2 regions of the Desemzia sp. C1 genome follow, and region 2 is predicted to be linked to the other one. Evidence: predicted binding sites of a transcription regulator. Region 2 holds the regulator's gene; the other holds the start of a gene.
What was found. Region 2 encodes LexA, which represses DNA repair genes until DNA is damaged. Its sites were predicted from a motif close to CNAACANNTGTTNG; they were not measured.
Positions count from the first base shown of each region.

Region 1: the regulator LexA is predicted to act here: its motif matches at 6,538-6,551, upstream of parE (DNA topoisomerase IV subunit B).

Region 1 is NZ_JAJIZP010000003.1:2,204,787-2,214,739, reverse strand. Features, by position in the region: gene topA (type I DNA topoisomerase) at 1-530, shown strand, start outside; gene xerC (tyrosine recombinase XerC) at 646-1,545, shown strand; gene hslV (ATP-dependent protease subunit HslV) at 1,581-2,120, shown strand; gene hslU (ATP-dependent protease ATPase subunit HslU) at 2,165-3,586, shown strand; gene codY (GTP-sensing pleiotropic transcriptional regulator CodY) at 3,605-4,408, shown strand; gene LMF32_RS11115 (aldose 1-epimerase family protein) at 4,517-5,395, shown strand; gene plsY (glycerol-3-phosphate 1-O-acyltransferase PlsY) at 5,590-6,192, opposite strand; gene parE (DNA topoisomerase IV subunit B) at 6,714-8,711, shown strand; gene parC (DNA topoisomerase IV subunit A) at 8,701-9,953, shown strand, end outside.
Region 2 is NZ_JAJIZP010000003.1:2,502,340-2,512,292, reverse strand. Features, by position in the region: gene recJ (single-stranded-DNA-specific exonuclease RecJ) at 1-1,866, shown strand, start outside; gene LMF32_RS12540 (adenine phosphoribosyltransferase) at 1,904-2,416, shown strand; gene lexA (transcriptional repressor LexA) at 2,486-3,109, opposite strand; gene LMF32_RS12530 (DUF896 family protein) at 3,335-3,577, shown strand; gene tkt (transketolase) at 3,679-5,673, shown strand; gene LMF32_RS12520 (YneF family protein) at 5,855-6,091, shown strand; gene LMF32_RS12515 (ABC transporter transmembrane domain-containing protein) at 6,217-7,971, shown strand; gene LMF32_RS12510 (ABC transporter ATP-binding protein) at 7,968-9,755, shown strand; gene LMF32_RS12505 (1-acyl-sn-glycerol-3-phosphate acyltransferase) at 9,815-9,953, opposite strand, start outside.

The DNA of each region.
Region 1 (9,953 bases), 300 kb from region 2:
TCTTCCCTCAAATTGTAGACGTCCACTTCACTGCAGAAATGGAAAAAAATCTGGACCAAGTGGAAATTGGAGAAGAAGAATGGAAAAACGTTATTGACCAATTCTACAAACCGTTTAAAAAAACAGTTGAAGTAGCAGAAGAACAAATGGAAAAAATTCAAATCAAAGATGAACCGGCTGGTTTTGACTGTGAAGTTTGTGGTCATCCGATGGTGATCAAAATGGGTCGATATGGAAAATTCTATGCATGCAGTAATTTCCCTGAATGTCGAAATACGAAAGCTATCGTTAAAGATATTGGAGTGACTTGTCCAACGTGTAATAAAGGAAACGTCATCGAAAGAAAATCGAAGAAAAACCGTATTTTCTATGGCTGCGACCGTTACCCAGACTGCGAGTTCATCTCTTGGAATAAACCAGTTGGCCGAAACTGTCCGAAGTGTGAGCATCACTTAGAAGAAAAGAAAGTCGCTAAGGGCAAACAAGTCATTTGCAGCAACTGTGATTATAAAGAAGAACTTCAAAAATAATTGGATAAATGAGGATAAAATCTGCTATTAAGTTTCGTTTAAAGAATCCTCAATCGATTGTAATCCCTTTTCTGGTATGATAAAGTTACTTTGTCATACGAGTGGAGGGATTTTTTTGAGCAATCAAAAGTTGATTGAGCTTTTCTTAAATTATTTGATTTCAGAGCGTGATTATTCCGTCCTCACTAAGAAAGCCTATCAAGAAGATATTGAGCAATTCAATGTTTTCTTGCAACAGACAGGAGATTCGGACTTTAGTAAAGTGACGATCCAAGATGTCAGGATTTACTTAGGCGAATTAAACGAAAATAAATTAAGCCGAAATAGTGTTTCACGAAAAATATCCAGTTTACGTGCTTTTTATCAATTCTTACTGCGAAATAACTTAGCGGAAGATAATCCTTTTTCCTATGTGCATTTAAAAAAGAAGAATTTACGGTTGCCTCGTTTTTTTTACGAAAAAGAAATGGATGTTTTATTTCAAGTAGTCAAAGGAGAAAATCCACTAGATTATAGAAACGAAGCGATTTTAGAAGTGTTGTACGGCACTGGGATTCGAGTCAGTGAATGTGCAGGGATTGAGATGAAAGACATCGATTTTGAATTGAATGTCTTATTGATTCGTGGAAAAGGAAACAAAGAACGATATGTTCCATTTGGTCATTATGCTGCAGTTGCTATCCAACAATACATCAAAAAAGCGCGTGACCCATTAATGAAAAAATATCAAAAAAGACATTCTGTTTTATTTGTGAACCACCACGGAGATGGGATCTCTTCAACAGGGATCGAATACGTGCTGAACCAAGTTATCAAAAAAAGCAGTCTTACTTCAGATATACACCCACACATGCTTCGTCACACATTTGCAACTCACTTATTGAACAACGGTGCTGACATGCGTACGGTTCAAGAATTGTTAGGACATTCGAGTTTATCATCTACTCAAATCTATGCTCATGTGACCAAAGAAAAACTACAAAAAAATTATCGTCAATTTCATCCAAGAGCGTAAGAACCTCTTGGTTAAAGTAAATGGAGGAATTTAAGATGACAGAGTTTCATTCTACAACTATATTTGCGATCCAACATAACGGAAAAAGTGCTATGGCTGGTGACGGTCAAGTAACAATGGGCGAGCAAGTCATCATGAAAGGAACAGCTCGTAAAGTAAGACGCTTATACAACGATGAAGTGGTTACGGGTTTCGCCGGCAGTGTAGCAGACGCGTTCACTTTGGAAGAGAAATTTGAAAGCAAGTTAAATGAATATAAAGGAAACCTGACGCGTGCAGCTGTTGAGTTGGCACAAGAATGGCGCACAGACAGAACATTGCAAAAATTAGAAGCGTTATTGATCGTGATGAATAAAGATGAAATGCTGCTGGTTTCAGGAAATGGCGAAGTGATTCAACCTGATGATGGCATACTGGCTATCGGATCAGGCGGAAACTTCGCTTTGGCCGCAGGAAGAGCTTTGAAGAAACATGGAGCAGATCTTTCTGCTGTTGAGATTGCACGAGAAGCTCTTGAAACAGCTGCAGACATTTGCGTGTTTACCAACCATAACATCATCGTTGAAGAGCTGTAAAAACCAAAACAGTTGGATAATATGAAACAAGGACGTGAAGATCAATGAATCAATTAGATAATATTACACCTAGACAAGTCGTGACTGAGTTGGACAAATACATTGTCGGTCAGCACAATGCGAAAAAATCAGTAGCTGTTGCTTTGCGCAACCGTTACCGTCGTTCACATTTGAATGAAGACATGCAGCAAGAGATCACTCCAAAAAACATTTTAATGATCGGAGCTACTGGTGTCGGTAAAACGGAAATTGCCAGACGTTTAGCTTCTATTGTAAAAGCTCCTTTTGTCAAAGTCGAAGCGACTAAATTTACAGAGGTTGGATACATCGGCCGTGATGTTGAATCTATGGTCCGCGATTTAGTAGAATCGTCTATCCAAATCGTCAAAAAACAACAATACTCGAATGTATATGTGCAAGCAGAGAAAAGAGCTATTGAACGCATTTCTAAAATCTTGGTACCAGGAATCAAAAAAGAACAACGCCAAGATAACATGAACAACAATCCCTTTGGAGCTATGTTCCAAAATATGGGCATCAATCCGAATGATCTAAATCCTGAAGAAGAATCTGAAGAAGTCACACCTGAGATCTCTACTAATCGGACGAAGATCCAACAGCAAATTCGCGACGGTTTATTAGATACCCGTGAAGTGACCATCAAAGTAGACGAACAAAAGAAACCGATGAATTCACCAATGAATGCTGGTTTGGAACAAATGGGGATCGATTTATCTGATACTTTTGGTGCTTTGTCTCCTAAGAAAAAAGTAGAGAGAAAAGTAACGGTTAAAGAAGCAATCGATATTTTCATCCAAGAAGAATCTGAAAAATTGGTTAACGCTGAAGACATCAATGCAGAAGCAGTCAAATTGGCAGAAAACTCAGGGATCATTTTTATTGATGAAATCGACAAAATCACCTCTAAAGGGAAAAATGATGGACAAGTTTCAAGAGAAGGTGTTCAAAGAGATATCTTGCCGATCGTTGAAGGGTCATCTGTCAATACGAAGTACGGTACTGTGAATACAGATCACGTTCTGTTTATTGCTTCAGGAGCTTTCCACGTTGCCAGACCAAGCGATTTGATTCCCGAACTGCAAGGACGCTTCCCGATTCGTGTAGAGTTGGACGATTTAACCAAAGAAGATTTCGTCAAAATTTTAACGGAACCAAACAATGCTTTGATCAAACAATACCGTGAATTGCTGAAAACAGAAAATATTACAGTAACATTCACTTTCGAATCGATTGAAAGAATGGCAGACATCGCTTACCAAGTAAATGCAGAAACAGACAATATCGGAGCCCGCAGATTGCATACGATTTTGGAAAAAGTATTGGAAGACTTATTATTTGAGGCTCCAGATATGCAAATGGGAGAAATCACGATCACAGAAAAATATATCGATGACAAACTCCAACATATCGTGGCGGACAAAGATTTGAGCCGTTATATCCTGTAACTTGGTGGTGAATGAAAGATGGAAGAATTATTAGAAAAAATGCGTAAAATGAATCGCATCCTTCAAACCGTTGGAGGAATCGTGGATTCGGAAAGTGCAGATGATCAGCTGCCTTTTACAAATTTGACCAAAAATTTGGGCAATATATTAGAAGCGAATACCTATTTGATTGATGAAAAAGGTAAATTGTTGGGCTTTTTTGAAAAACATGCCATCAACAATGATCGCGTAAAACAAATGTTGATCGAAAAACAATTTCCGGCGAATTACGCAAATAGTATGTTGGAGATTACACGCACAACGTCGAATATAGGGATTGAGAGCGACTATACTGTGTTCCCGATTGAGTCGCGGGAAATAGTGACTTCGGGATTAACGACGATCATTCCGATTTTTGTTGGCGGCGAACGATTAGGCACATTGATCTTGGCTCGAGAAACACCTGAATTCGGAAACAGCGATTTGATTCTTGGGGAGCATGCGGCAATCATCGTAGGCATCGAAGTCTTGAATATCAAAAAGCAAGGAATCGAAAAAGAGGCTCGTGACGATGCTACAGTCCAATTAGCTTTAAATACCCTGTCTTATAGCGAATACAAGGTTATAAAGGCTATATTTGAGCAATTAGACGGATTAGAAGGGCGAGTAACGGCTGCAAACATCGCAGACGAAGTTGGTGTTACCCGTTCTGTGATCGTTAATGCGTTAAGAAAATTAGAATCTGGCGGGATCATTGAATCTCGGTCTTTAGGTATGAAAGGGACATACATTCGAATCAAAAACGAAAAACTGCTCCAAATGTTGGAGAAAGAAATCGTCTGATTCGATTCTTGAACTTTTATCCCATAGAAAAAGCCTCTGTAGTGGAGGCTATTTTCTTATATTAAAATTGTTCTATCGAAAACCAATTATCTTATGAGGTGAAAAACTATGTCCATCATCCTAAAAAGCAATCAATTAACAGTAGTCGTTTCAACAAAAGGTGCTGAGCTTCAAAGTATCCAAAAAACGGATACGGGTGCGGAATACCTTTGGCAAGGAGATCCAACTTATTGGAATCGAAAAGCTCCCGTATTGTTTCCTATTGTAGGTCGATTGAAAGACAATCAATACACGTATAAAGGTCAATCGTATACGATGAATCAACATGGGTTTGCCAGAGATGCAGTTTTCACTGTCCTTGAAGAAACTGAAAACCGCGTTACATTGCAATTTAAAGCTAATGAAGAAACAAAAAAAGCGTATCCGTTTGATTTCTCCCTTTGTATTACCTATACAGTAATGGAGGACAAAGTGTCTGTAGAATATGCCGTCCAAAACACCAATGAATCAGAAGTACTTTATTTCTCTATCGGAGGACATCCAGGATTTAATGTTCCATTAACAGAAGATACCGCATTTGAAGACTATTACCTTAGTTTCTTGCCTAGAAAATCGCGCAAACAAATTCCTTTGAGCGGACCATTTGCCGATCCTGCACAAACAACTCTAGCTCAAACCAATACAACGCTTAGATTAAGCAGAGAGTTGTTTGAGAACGATGCTTTGGTGTTTGAAGTGAAAGAGAAAAATACATTTAGTATTCTCTCCGACAAAACAGAGCGTTCTGTCTCTGTGATGTTTGAAAACTATCCATATGTCGGAATCTGGTCTGTACCTGGAAAAGAAGCCCCGTTTGTGTGTATCGAACCTTGGCATGGAATCGCCGATACAGTGGATGCCTCAGGTGATTTAGAAGATAAATTAGGGATTCGTTCATTGCCTGGTAAAGAAACCTTTACTACGAGTTATACGATCCAATTGACTTGATAAAACGATTCAGTATACATAAAGACGTAACACCTTGTTGGCTAAAGGTGCTCCGTCTTTTATTGATTTTTTAGAACGTCTTTCCTACATTCGACAGGCAGAAGGTTTCTAAAGAAAAAAATAACCGTCCAATTTATTTAGGACGGTTATTTCTTCATTTTGGTACCTATTCTATTGCGTATGTTGCATCAAGGTTACTGTTCCTTTTTGTAACGAAAGCCAAAAGGAATTTTACTTTCTGTACCATTTTTGATCCGAACAATGTTTTCTCGGTGACGATAAGTAATAAAAATCGTCAATACAAAAGCGATGGCCGTTAAGATCCAATCATTGATAAACAATGAAGAAATCGTAATCAGTACTAGAGCTGTCATACTGCTTAAGCTGACCATGCGTGTAAAGTATAACAGAATACCAAATACTAAGATACAATAGATAAAAAACGGCGGATTGTAAGCTAGAACTACTCCTGCACTCGTAGCAACAGCTTTCCCACCTTTAAATTGCGCAAATAACGGATAAGTATGTCCTAAGACTGCCGCAAGCCCAACGACCATCGGGCTTAAATTTGAATCAAAAAAGTAAGGCAAGCTGGCACCCAAAGTCCCTTTGAGCAAATCAGCCGCTAAAACAGCTATTCCGGCTTTTACACCTAATACACGAAATGTGTTTGTGGTTCCCATGTTTCCGCTACCATGTTGTCGAATGTCAATATTGTATATTTTTTCCCCGATCCATACACCTGAGGGAATCGATCCTAGAAGGTACGATAGCACAAACATTAGTATTGTTGTCATCGATCCATTTCTCTCCTTACCAACTTGATTTGTCGCGTACGACCATTTTACCACTTATTTTTTTAAAATACTATCATAGAAATAACGGCTTCATGGAAGAAAGAGGGAAAGAGCATGAAGAATAACCTATTGAAAAAAGGACTTATTGAATAGAAGCTGCCATTTTGGTGAAATTTTTGGTATAATAATACGAACACTTATTCGGTTTCGAACAGATATTGACTACTATTCATAAAATAGGTATGATTTGAATGTTCTTTTTTGCTCAGATCTAAGGAGCAAAAAGCTGCATGATCCGCTATTGGATACAGGAATCAAAGAAATGCAACAGTGAATCATTTTGTGCAAAAGTTTGTCTGGACCGTAGAAAATACAGCTGTTTTAAAGCATCGATTGTTATTTTTTACGTTGTAATCGCAATAAGTGTGTTAAAATGATTTGGTCTATGAGTGGATGAAGCTCAACATTAGTCGTATGAACATACGATAAGAAATTGCATGGTATAGGGAGTTTTGAAAGATATGGCAAAAAATAATTATGAATACAATGATTCTTCCATCCAAGTATTAGAAGGTTTGGAAGCTGTCCGTAAGCGACCAGGGATGTATATTGGTTCGACGGATACAAGAGGATTGCATCATCTGGTTTATGAAATAGTAGACAACTCTGTAGATGAAGTGCTTTCCGGGTACGGAGATAAGATCGTCGTGACATTGCATAAAGACGAAAGCATCTCTGTTCGAGATAATGGACGCGGAATGCCAATTGGAATGCATTCATCTGGAATCCCCACTATCCAAGTCATTTTTACTGTTTTGCATGCCGGTGGGAAGTTCGGACAAGGCGGATACAAAACTTCAGGTGGTCTTCACGGTGTAGGGGCCAGTGTAGTAAACGCTCTTTCAGAGAAATTGTCAGTTACCGTTTACCGCGATGGCATCCAGTACACTCAAGAATTTGTTGAAGGCGGGAAACCAAAAGGAAAGCTGACTAAAAAGAAAAACACGACTGAAAAGAATGGTACAATGGTTCACTTCAAACCCGACCCGACAATTTTTTCAACCACAACATTTTCTTATGATGTGTTATCGGAACGGTTAAGAGAATCGGCCTTCTTATTGAAAGATGTCCGGATCGAATTGATCGATGAACGAAGCGACAAAGAAGAAATTTTCCACTATAAAGAAGGAATCAAAGAGTTTGTTGATTACTTGAATGAAGACAAAGACATCTTGACTCCAGTAGCCTACTTTGCTGGTGAAAGTAACGGGATCGAAGTGGAATTTTCTTTCCAATACAATGACGGCTATTCTGAAAACATTTTGTCTTTTGTTAACAATGTACGGACAAAAGACGGCGGTACTCATGAAGCTGGAATGAAAACATCCTTAACGAAAACCTTCAACGAATATGCCCGAAAAGTCGGCTTATTGAAAGAGAAAGACAAGAATTTAGAAGGTACTGACGTCCGTGAAGGATTGGCCTCGGTTATCTCTATTCGAGTACCAGAAGACTTGCTGCAGTTTGAAGGACAAACAAAGAGCAAATTGGGTACTCCTCAAGCTCGTTCGGCGATTGACGCGGTTATCAGCGACCAAATGAATTACTATTTAACAGAGAACGGCGAATTGAGCCAGCAATTGGTTCGTAAAGCTATTCGAGCAAGAGAAGCTCGTGATGCAGCGCGTAAAGCCCGTGACGAGTCCAGAACGGGGAAAAAACGCAAGAAGAACGATGCCCTTTTATCTGGTAAATTAACACCTGCTCAAGGGAAAAATGCTAAAAAGAATGAATTGTACTTGGTAGAGGGAGATTCAGCCGGCGGTTCAGCAAAACAAGGTCGAGACCGTAAATTCCAAGCGATTTTGCCTTTACGAGGGAAAGTCGTCAACACGGAAAAAGCCAACATCCAAGACATCTTGAAAAATGAAGAGATCAACACCATGATCTATACGATTGGTGCAGGTGTCGGACCAGAATTCACTATTGAAGACTGCAACTACGACAAAGTCATCATCATGACAGATGCGGATACCGATGGAGCTCATATTCAAGTACTGCTGCTGACGTTTTTCTACCGTTACATGAAGCCATTGATCGAAGCAGGGAAAGTCTATTTGGCATTGCCGCCTTTATATAAACTGTCTAAAGGTTTCGGCAAAAACGAAAAGATCGCTTATGCCTGGACAGATGATGAATTGGTGGATGTTACGAAAAAATTCGGTAAAAATTATGTCTTGCAACGTTATAAAGGTTTAGGAGAGATGAATGCCGATCAATTGTGGGACACGACCATGAATCCTGAAACGAGAACCTTGATTCGAGTCCGTATCGACGATGTGGCCCAAGCTGAAAAACGTGTGTCTGTCTTGATGGGGAATAAAGTTGAGCCAAGACGGAAATGGATCGAATCACATGTAGAGTTTTCACTTGAAGAAGGCGGAAGCATTTTAGAAAACTCTCAAATTATGAACGATAATGAATTAGAAGATGAAGGAAGTGCCATAGATGGAGAATAGAAACGATATTCAAGAACTTACTTTAGAAGAAGTTATGGGAGATCGATTTGGACGGTACTCCAAATACATTATTCAAGAGCGTGCGCTGCCTGATATACGTGATGGATTAAAACCTGTACAAAGACGAATCCTCTTTTCTATGAATGTGGAAGGAAACACCTCAGAAAAAGGGTTTAGAAAATCTGCTAAGACTGTCGGAAACGTTATTGGTAACTACCATCCTCATGGGGACTCTAGTGTATACGAAGCGATGGTTCGTTTGAGCCAAGACTGGAAACAACGTCAAGTTTTAATCGAAATGCACGGGAATAACGGGAGCATGGATGGCGATCCTCCTGCAGCGATGCGGTATACGGAAGCTCGTTTGTCTTCTTTTTCAGATGAATTGCTTAGAGACATCGATAAAGAAACCGTTGATTTTATTTTAAACTTTGATGATACGGCAGAAGAACCTACTGTTTTGCCAGCGCGTTACCCTAACTTGCTGGTCAATGGAGCTACTGGGATCTCTGCCGGGTATGCGACTGACATCCCTCCTCACAATTTGAGTGAAGTTATTGATGCAGCGGTATACTATATCGATCATCCTACAGCAACGACAAAAGAATTGATGCAATACCTTAAAGCACCTGATTTTCCGACAGGCGGAATTATCCAAGGGATCGATGGAATAAGAAAAGCCTACGAGACAGGCAGAGGGAAAATCATCGTTCGCTCAAAAACGGAGATTGAAGAACTGCGCGGCGGAAAACAGCAGATTGCTGTCTCTGAGATTCCTTATGAAGTCAATAAAGCCAATTTAGTGCGTAAAATAGACGAGATTCGTTTGAACAAAAAAATCGACGGTATCTCAGAAGTACGTGATGAAACAGATAGAGAAGGCTTGAGAATTGTTATAGAACTGAAAAAAGAAGCGAATGCTGAAGGTATTTTAACGTACTTGCTGAAAAATACCGAATTGCAAGTCAACTACAACTTCAATATGGTCGCTATCGATAATAAACGTCCGATGCAAGTAGGTATCGCTCGAATGTTGGAAGCGTATCTAGAGCACAAAGAAGAGATCGTCACTAGACGTACTCGTCATTTGCTGCGTAAAGCGGAACACAGACAACACATTGTAGTAGGGTTGATCAAAGCTGTTTCGATTATGGATCAATTAATCGCTACTATTCGTAAGAGTAAAGATAAAAAGAATGCCAAAGAAAACATTATGAAAGCATTCGGTTTTACAGAGATCCA
Region 2 (9,953 bases):
CAAAAAGCGAATGAATTGGGTGTAGATGTCATCGTGACGGATCACCATGAATTACCTGAGCAGCTGCCACAAGCATTTGCTGTGGTTCATCCGCGTCACCCTGAAGGCCATTATCCATTTGGAGACTTAGCAGGTGTAGGAGTGGCTTTTAAAGTAGCTACTGCTTTGCTGGGTGAAATGCCTGTAGAGTTATTGGATTTGGTCGCTATAGGAACGATTGCCGATTTAGTTTCTTTACGAGACGAGAACAGAGTCCTAGCTATGCAAGGAATCGAAGCATTGAAACAAACACAACGCATAGGCTTAAATGCGTTGTATGAGATCGCTAATGTGAATAAAAACGATTTAAGTGAAGAATCCGTCGGGTTTATTATAGGACCTAGACTAAATGCACCTGGACGACTAGGCGATGCTTCGCCGGCTGTAAAATTATTGACCACATTTGATGACAGTGAAGCCCAATCGATTGCTCAGTTCATTCAATCAAAAAATGAAGAGCGACAAAAATACGTTAAGCAAATCACCGATGAAGCGTTTGACATGTTGGAAGAAATCGATACAGAAACCAATGTTTATGTACTAGCGAAAGAAGGATGGCATGAAGGCGTATTAGGAATCGTAGCCAGCAAAGTTGTTGGGAAGACCGGTAAGCCTACGATTGTTTTAAACATCGATCAAGCAAATGGAACGGCTAAAGGTTCGGGCAGAAGTGTACAAGCCTTTCATCTGTATGAAGCATTAGATACTGTGCGCCCATTAACAGCAGCTTTTGGCGGTCATCACATGGCTGCAGGACTAACTGTACCGCTGGAAAACATTGAGAAAATTCAAGCGAAATTAAATGAATATGCAGTTACACAGCAAGTGGCTGGAGAAATGGGAGAAGAAGTCCAAATCGATAAGGTGCTTGAGATAAGTGATTTAACGGTTGATGCAATTGAAGAAATCAATCAGTTAGCCCCATTTGGCACCGATAATCCAAAACCGACTTTTTTATTGGATGATGTTGAAGTTCAATCGATTCGAAAAATCGGAGCGGATGGTACGCATTTGAAGATGTCTGTGCAACTTGATCAATACCTTTTAGACAGTATTGGTTTCGGGTTTGGGGAGTTAGTAGATAAGATTCCTGAGAAAACCATGTTGTCTACTATCGGAAAATTGGAGATCAATGAGTGGAACGGAGCAAGAAAATTGCAATTCCGAGTGGAAGATGTAGCTGTAAAAGGGATTCAATGCTTTGATTATCGTGGAACTCAGATACCGGAAACTCTATGGAAGAATGAGCAAGCAGATTTTGTGTTTTTTGATCCTGAAAATCATATGCGTTTCAAGGATAAAATCCATCATTCCAGTAAGAGCCACAATGTTCAAACTCGAAAAGAAGCTAAAGAATTCAAAATGGAAAATAAACATCTTGTACTGGTCGACTGTCCACCATCTATGACGATGCTTTCGTTAGTGCTGGAAGACAATCAGCTGGAGAATATTTCCTATTCTTTTTATAGTTCATCTAATGACTATTTAGAAGGAATGCCGAGTAGAGAAAAGTTCGCTGAAACGTATAAGTTTATTCGTTCTCATCAAAACATTGATGTAAAAAATCAACTGTCAATTTTAGCGAAGACATTAAATATCAAAGAAAATCGATTAATTTTCATTATACAGGTGTTTTTTGAAGTCGGATTTGTTAAAATAGACAATGGACTTTTAAATCAAATCGAAAACCCTGAGAAAAAAGATTTGACTCAAGCCCTAACTTATCAAAAGAAATTGCAACGAATTAGTGCAGAAGAAAAATTAGTGTATAGTCACTCCTGGGAAGTAGATAAGTGGCTATTGCAACAATTATCCACTGGCGAATAATATACTTATTCGACTAGTGAACGGAGGACAAACGAAAATGGATTTAAAAAATTATATTGCTGATGTAGAAAACTTTCCTGAAGAAGGAATCATCTTCAGAGATATCTCACCACTAATGGCGGATGGCGAAGCTTATCGTTACGCAACTAACGAAATCGTGAAATACGCTAAAGATAAAGGCGTAGAAATGATTGTTGGACCTGAAGCACGTGGATTTATCGTAGGATGCCCAGTTGCTTATGAACTAGGAATCGGATTTGCTCCTGCTAGAAAAAAAGGGAAACTTCCTCGCGAAACAGTAGAAGTGAACTATGGTTTAGAATATGGACAAGATACATTACAATTACACAAAGACAGCATTCGACCTGGACAAAAAGTTTTAGTGTGTGATGATTTATTGGCTACAGGCGGAACGATTGCTGCTACTATTGAATTGATCGAGTCATTAGGCGGAGTAGTTGTAGGAACAGCGTTCATCGTTGAATTGAAAGACTTGAAAGGCCGCGATAAAATCAAAGGCTATGATATTTTAGCACTTGCTGAATATTAAGATAAAAACAAAAAAATAACCTCGAGAGCTGTTCAAACAGTTCTCGAGGTAATTTTTTTAGAAAATGGATTAAGATACATGGCTGCGGTATAAACCAACCACTTTTCCTAAAATGGTTACTTCATCCAATAGAATAGGGCTCATAGAATCGTTTTCTGGTTGAAGTCTGTAATGATCTTTCTCTACGAAAAATCGTTTGCAGGTTGCTTCATCTTCAGTAGTCATTGCGATAACGATGTCTCCGTTGTCTGCACTGGACTGCTTTCTGACGATCACTTCGTCTCCATCAAGAATACCTGCATTGATCATGCTTTCTCCTCGAATGGTCAACATAAACAATGCGCCATTTTCGTATTCTAAGCTTGGAGGGATAGGGAAGAAGTCTGTTGCCTCTTCTACAGCTAAAATAGGTTCACCGGCTGTAACCGTTCCTAATAGCGGAATTTTATTCATTCCCACTCCTAATTGAGTCAATCCTTCAACGGTTAATTCGATTGTTCTTGGTTTACTAGGGTCACGTTGGATGTAACCATTTTTTTCCAAACGAGATAAATGTCCATGGACTGTTGATGTTGAAGACAATGAAACGGCTTGTCCTATTTCTCGAACTGTTGGCGGGAAGCCTTTTTCTTTTACTTGTTCATAAATATATTGCAGTACTTCTAGTTGTCTGGATGCTGGCGTTTTTTTCATAATAGGATACACCTCAATTCTTATTTACTCTTGTTGATAGAATAGCACAAATAGAAACGTTTTTCAAACAAACGTTCGCCTTTTAAACAAAGAAATGAAATAAAAGACAAAAAAATCTGCGCATTGTTTTTATAAAGCTCTTTTTCATACACAAATAGGACAATAAAGGCTGAAATATAGCTGTGTTTTTGGTATATTGGGTAAGTAAAAGAAAGGATGAATAAAATGTTGCCAAAAGATCAAATCAAACGAATCAATGAATTAGCAAAAAAATCTAAAACTTCTGAAGGGTTGACCATGTCAGAACAAGTAGAGCAAAAACAATTACGTGAAGCTTATCTAGAAGCTTTTAGAGGCGGTATGAGAAACCACATAGAAGGTATGAAAGTCATGGATGAAGAAGGAAATGATGTAACGCCTGAAAAAGTGAAAAAAATTCAAAAAGACAAAGGTTTGCACGGCAGATAAATTTAATGCAAAAAGTTCACCATTTAAGTGTAAAAAATGGTATGATATAAAAGTAATGTAAGCATTTTATTTAGTTTGAAAATTGAAAGGAATGATATTTTTTGTTCGATAAAGTAGATCAATTAGCTGTAGATACCATTCGTACGTTAAGTATTGACGGAGTGCAAAAAGCCAACTCCGGACACCCTGGTTTACCAATGGGTGCTGCACCAATGACATATGTTTTATGGAGCAGACATTTAAAAGCAAATCCTAAAAATTCTCACTGGGTAGATCGTGACCGTTTTGTTCTTTCTGCTGGACACGGTTCTATGATGTTATACAGCATGCTTCACTTAGCTGGATACAAAGTGTCGATTGATGATTTGAAAAATTTCCGTCAGTGGGAAAGCAACACTCCAGGACATCCTGAAGTTCATTATACTGATGGTGTTGAAGCTACAACTGGTCCACTTGGACAAGGTATCGCAAATAGTGTAGGTATGGCGATGGCTGAAGCTCATTTAGCGGCTACTTACAATAAAGAAAATCATACGATTGTTGACCATTATACTTACGCTTTATGCGGTGATGGCGACTTGATGGAAGGTGTTTCTGCTGAAGCAGCAAGTTTAGCAGGACACCTTAAATTAGGTAAATTGATCGTTTTATATGATTCCAATGACATCTCATTAGATGGACCGACATCTAAATCATTTACAGAAAACGTTGGTCAACGATTTGAAGCTTACGGATGGGAACACATCTTGGTAAAAGATGGAAACGATTTGGAAGAAGTTAATGCAGCTATAGAGAAAGCAAAAGCTAATCCTGATCAACCATCATTGATTGAAGTGAAAACTGTTATCGGCTTCGGTTCTCCGGGCGCTGGTTCACATAAAGTCCATGGTGCTCCATTAGGTATCGAAGGCGTTGAAGCAACGAAAAAGGCTTACGGATGGGAAGGCGAGGACTTCTATGTACCAATGGAAGCACAAGCTCGTTTTGAAGAAATGATCGTAGATCCTGGTGCGGAAGCTGAAGAAAAATGGAATAAAGCATTCGAAGCTTATCGTCAAGAATTCCCTGAACTAGCTCAACAATTTGAAGCTGGATTCAATGGCGAGTTACCAGAAGGATGGGACAAAGATTTACCTGTATATGAAGAAGGAGACGCAGCAGCAGCTTCTCGTAAAACAAGCAGTCAAGTATTGAATGCAATCGCTAAAAATGTTCCTAACTTATGGGGCGGTTCAGCAGACTTGTCTTCTTCAAACAACACAATGATTGATGGAGTAGCCGATTACGAAGCTGGTCAATACGAAGGACGCAATATCTGGTATGGTGTTCGTGAATTCGCTATGACGGCAGCGGCAAATGGAATCCAACTTCACGGAGGAACGAAGACTTATGTAGGAACGTTCTTCGTCTTTACAGACTACTTGAGAGCAGCAGTTCGTTTAGCAGCGATTTCTAAATTGCCTGTAACTTACGTGTTTACACATGATTCTGTAGCTGTTGGAGAAGATGGCCCAACTCATGAACCAGTTGAGCACTTGTCAAGCTTACGCAGTATGCCTAACTTAACTGTTCTTCGTCCAGCTGATGGAAATGAAGTAGCAGCGGCTTGGGAAATTGCGATGAAATCAACAGATCACCCGACAATGCTTGTGTTGAGTCGTCAAGACTTGCCAGTATTGCCAAAAACGAAAGAATTAGCTCGCGAGAACATCCAAAAAGGTGCTTATGTCCTTTCTCCTCAAGATGGTGAAAAACCTGAAGGTATCTTGATTGCTACAGGTTCTGAAGTTGCCTTAGCTTTGGAAGCTCAAAAAGAGTTGAAAGCACAAGGAAAAGACGTTTCAGTTGTATCTATGCCAAGTATGGATCTATTTGAAAAACAAAGTGCTGAATACAAAGAAAGTGTTCTTCCAAGAGAAATCCGTAAACGTGTATCAATTGAAATGGGAGCTACATTTGGTTGGGAACGTTATGTAGGTCTTGACGGAGCTACAATCGGTATCGACAAATATGGAGCTAGTGCTCCAGGCGCAACTGTAATCAAAAACTACGGTTTTACTACGCAAAACGTTGTAGAAACATTTAATAATCTATAAAATTAAATGAATTTGGGACGGAAGCTATACAGAATAATTGTATAGCTTTTCCCTTTTTCATAAACCGATGAAAGAAAAATAAAAAAGCGTGGGTTTTTAAATCTGCGAAAGCCTATTTATTTTTCGGTCAATATTTAGTACAATTAACAACTGAGAGGTTTTTGAAAGGAGTGAAGAAAGAATGAACTTAGGATTAGCAATTTTATTAATTGTGCTTGCTTTAATTGCAGGATTAGTTGGAGGATTTTTCATCTCTAGAAAATACATGATGGATTATTTTGAAAAAAATCCACCAGTAAACGAAGACATGCTACGTATGATGATGATGCAAATGGGCCAAAAACCATCTGAAAAGAAAATCAAACAAATGATGGCGTCTATGAAAGTACAATCTGAGAAAAAAAACAAAAAAAAATAAACTAATCATGGTTAGTTGAATAGTATTTTCGAACAGGAAGACATTTCTGTTCGTTTTTTTATCTTTTTTAGTAGGATAGAGAGTATACGAAAAGGGTATAAAATTAGGGGTAGGTGACGACGTAAATGGGGATATTCAAGAAATTAGGGTGGTTTTTTAAACAAGAGAAAAAGGCTTATATCTCTGGAGTAATAGCGCTTTTTATAGTTTCAATTATAGCGTTGCTGCCTCCAAGGATTATTGGGATCATCGTTGACCAAATCGCTTCACAGACGATAACGATGCAGTCTTTAATCATGTGGGTCTCTCTCTTGGGGGCTACTGCTGTAGCCCAGTATTTGTTAAGGTACATATGGCGAATCAACATATTCGGGACGGCATCAAAGTTGGAACGAATCATTAGAACGCAGTTGTACCAGCACTTTACTGAAATGGATAAGCACTTTTTCCAACGCTATCGAACTGGGGATTTGATGGCACATGCTACAAACGATCTACGGGCTATTCGAATGGTTGCCGCAGGAGGGATTTTGACCTTAGCAGACTCTGTTTCTACAGGAAGTGCGACAATCATTGCGATGTTTTTAGTAGTGGACTGGCGGCTGGCATTATTGGCTTTAATTCCACTGCCATTATTAGCGCTATGTTCGCGTATTTTAGGAACAAAAATTCATAAATCGTTCAGAGAAGCTCAAGCTGCTTTTTCGCACTTAAACGACAAAACACAAGAAAGTGTTTCAGGAATGAAAGTGATCAAAACTTTTGGACAAGAAACAGAAGATATCCAAGAGTTTAAGGAAAAAACAGCACAAGTGGTAAAAGAAAACAAAAAAGTTTATATTGTAGATTCTTTATTTGATCCTGTCATTACGATCATAACGGGTATGTCCTATGTGCTGACGATGATTTTAGGTGGATCTTTTGTCATTAATGAGGTGATTTCTATTGGAGAATTTGTTACGTTCTTTACTTACATCTCTATGTTGACGTGGCCGATGTTAGCAGTTGGACGCTTGTTTAATATTTTGGAAAGAGGAAGTGCAAGTTATGATCGAATCAGAGAACTATTGAACAATAAATCTTCTATCCAAGAAAACACCCGCCCCGTGACAACTCCTATATCAGGAAACGTAGATGTAACGATTCAAAAATTTACTTATCCTTCGTCTGAAAAAGCCGTATTAAGTGATGTACATTTCCACTTAGATAAGGGTCAGACTTTAGGGATCGTTGGTAAAACCGGATCAGGTAAGACTTCGCTTTTTGAATTGATGTTAAGGGAATATGACCATTATGAAGGAACGATTCTCTACGGTGGAAAGGATATCCGTGATTATTCACTGGATGCGTTGTTGAAACGGATTGGGTATGTTCCTCAAGACAACTTTTTATTTTCGGATACTATAGCAGGCAATATCCGATTCGCTGATCCAAACCTGAGTATGGCTGAGGTCAAGCGTGCAGCGAAGTTGACGGCTATTCACCAAGATATTCTCGAGATGCCTCAGCAATACGAAACAGAAGTTGGAGAACGTGGTGTTTCTCTATCAGGAGGTCAAAAACAGCGGATATCGATCGCACGAGCATTGATCACCAATCCTGAATTGTTGATATTGGATGATGCTTTGTCTGCTGTAGATGCTAAGACAGAAGAAAAAATTCTTTCCGCCTTAAAAGATGAGCGTTCTGATCAAACGACAATCATAGCAGCCCATCGAATCAGCAGCGTAATGCATGCTCAAGAAATCCTGGTGTTAGAAGATGGTCGTGTGATCGAAAGAGGTACGCATGAACAACTATTGGCAAACAATGGCTGGTATAAAGAGATGTATGAGCAACAGCAACTCGAACAACAAATCGAAGGAGGGGCTGTAAAATGAAAAACACTCAATCAGCTTGGTCACGAGAAATTCCTTTGAGAGAACAACTAACTACTATGAAGCGGATTTTCTCGTTTGCAAAACCTTTTTTAGGACAATTTGCAGCTTCGATTGTTTTTGCTGGTTTACTCGCTGTGACCAATGCGTTATTGCCTCGAATCGTTCAAACATTGATTGATGGCTATTTTACGCAAGGGACAGCTACAGTGCAAGTCGTTCTTTTATTTGGAAGTTTGTATGCCGGGGCAACGTTATTGAAAGCTGTTATTTGGTATTTTAATTTGTACCATTACAACATGGCCTCTGAAAAAACGGTCGCTGTAATCCGAAATGCAGTCTACACTAAATTGCATAAATTAGGAATGAATTATTTTGACCGGACTCCTGCAGGTTCAATTGTTTCAAAAGTCACCAATGATACCGAGACGATAAAAGAGTTTTGGACAGTATTTTTAACTGTCATAGAAGGAATCTTAGGTCTAAGTATTTCCTTTATTGCGATGTATACGCTAAATGCAGAAGTCACGTTATGGATCATGACGTTTTTGCCGATTTTGATTGTAGTCATTTGGCTGTACCAGAAAAAGAGCTCGTTCCTTTATAGAAGTATGAGGGAAAAGCTTGGAATTCTAAATGCTAAGCTGGCGGAATCGATCACTGGCATGAGTATCATTCAACAGTTTAGACAAGAAAAAAGATTCCAAGAAGACTTTGAAGAAACGAATATGTCTTATTTCCGTTCAAGATACCAAATGACTAAAATCAATACATTGTTGTTAAGTCCAATCATCGATTTGCTGTATACATCGGCTTTAGTGTTCATTCTTTCCTTTTTTGGATTCGATGCACTAAACGGATTTGTTGAAGTTGGTGTGATCTATGCCTTTACATCCTACGTCCGCAACTTTTTTCAACCGATGACGAGAATGATGGACAGTCTAAGTATATTTCAAGATGGAATCGTTTCGAGCAGTCGGGTACTGGAGGTATTGGATAACGAAGAATATGCACCTGAACAAAATGAGCAGTCAGATGCAAAAATCACTTTCGCAAATATCGAGTTTAAAGATGTCTCTTTTTCTTACGATGGAAAACATAAGGTGCTGAAGAATATCAGCTTTACAGCTTATCCTGGACAGACCGTAGCTCTGGTGGGGCATACAGGCAGCGGGAAGAGTTCGATCATTAATTTGATCATGCGTTTCTATGAGTTTTATGAAGGGGATATTTTAATCGATGGGGTCTCCATCAAAGATTACCCGCTTAGCGAGTTGCGTTCTAACATGGGGCTGGTTCTGCAAGATTCTTTCTTGTTTTATGGGACTATCAAAGACAACATTCGATTAAAGAATAAAGCGATTACCGATGCTGAAATTAGAAAAGCGGCAGAATTTGTCCAAGCAGATAAATTTATTGAAGCACTGCCTCACAAATACAATGCTAAAGTAATTGAAAGGGGAGCTAGTTATTCCAGCGGTCAAAAGCAATTGATCTCTTTCGCCAGCACGATTGTGACGGATCCTAAAATACTGATTCTTGATGAAGCTACCGCTAATATCGATACGGAAACGGAAGTGCTGATTCAAGAAGGTTTGGAAAAAATGCGAAAAGGCCGTACAACGTTGGCAATTGCTCACAGGTTGTCGACCATTCGCGATGCTGATTTGATTTTAGTATTGGACCATGGTGAAATTGTTGAGCAAGGTACACATGATGAATTACTAAATCAAAAAGGCGTTTATTACGGCATGTATGAACTACAAAAAAGCGGATTGACAGAATAACTATGACAAGCAACACAAAAAAGCTATGGCTCCATATAGGACCATAGCTTTTTTGTGTTTTATTTGTATTCGTAACGGTAATTTCGATCTATTTCTCTATCCAATTGATCGAAAGCAGCTTGTACGTCTTTTTCGATAACTGCAAGACTTTCTTTCGTCAATCTTGTTTTTCGATCTACATAGATAGGATCTCCAAAA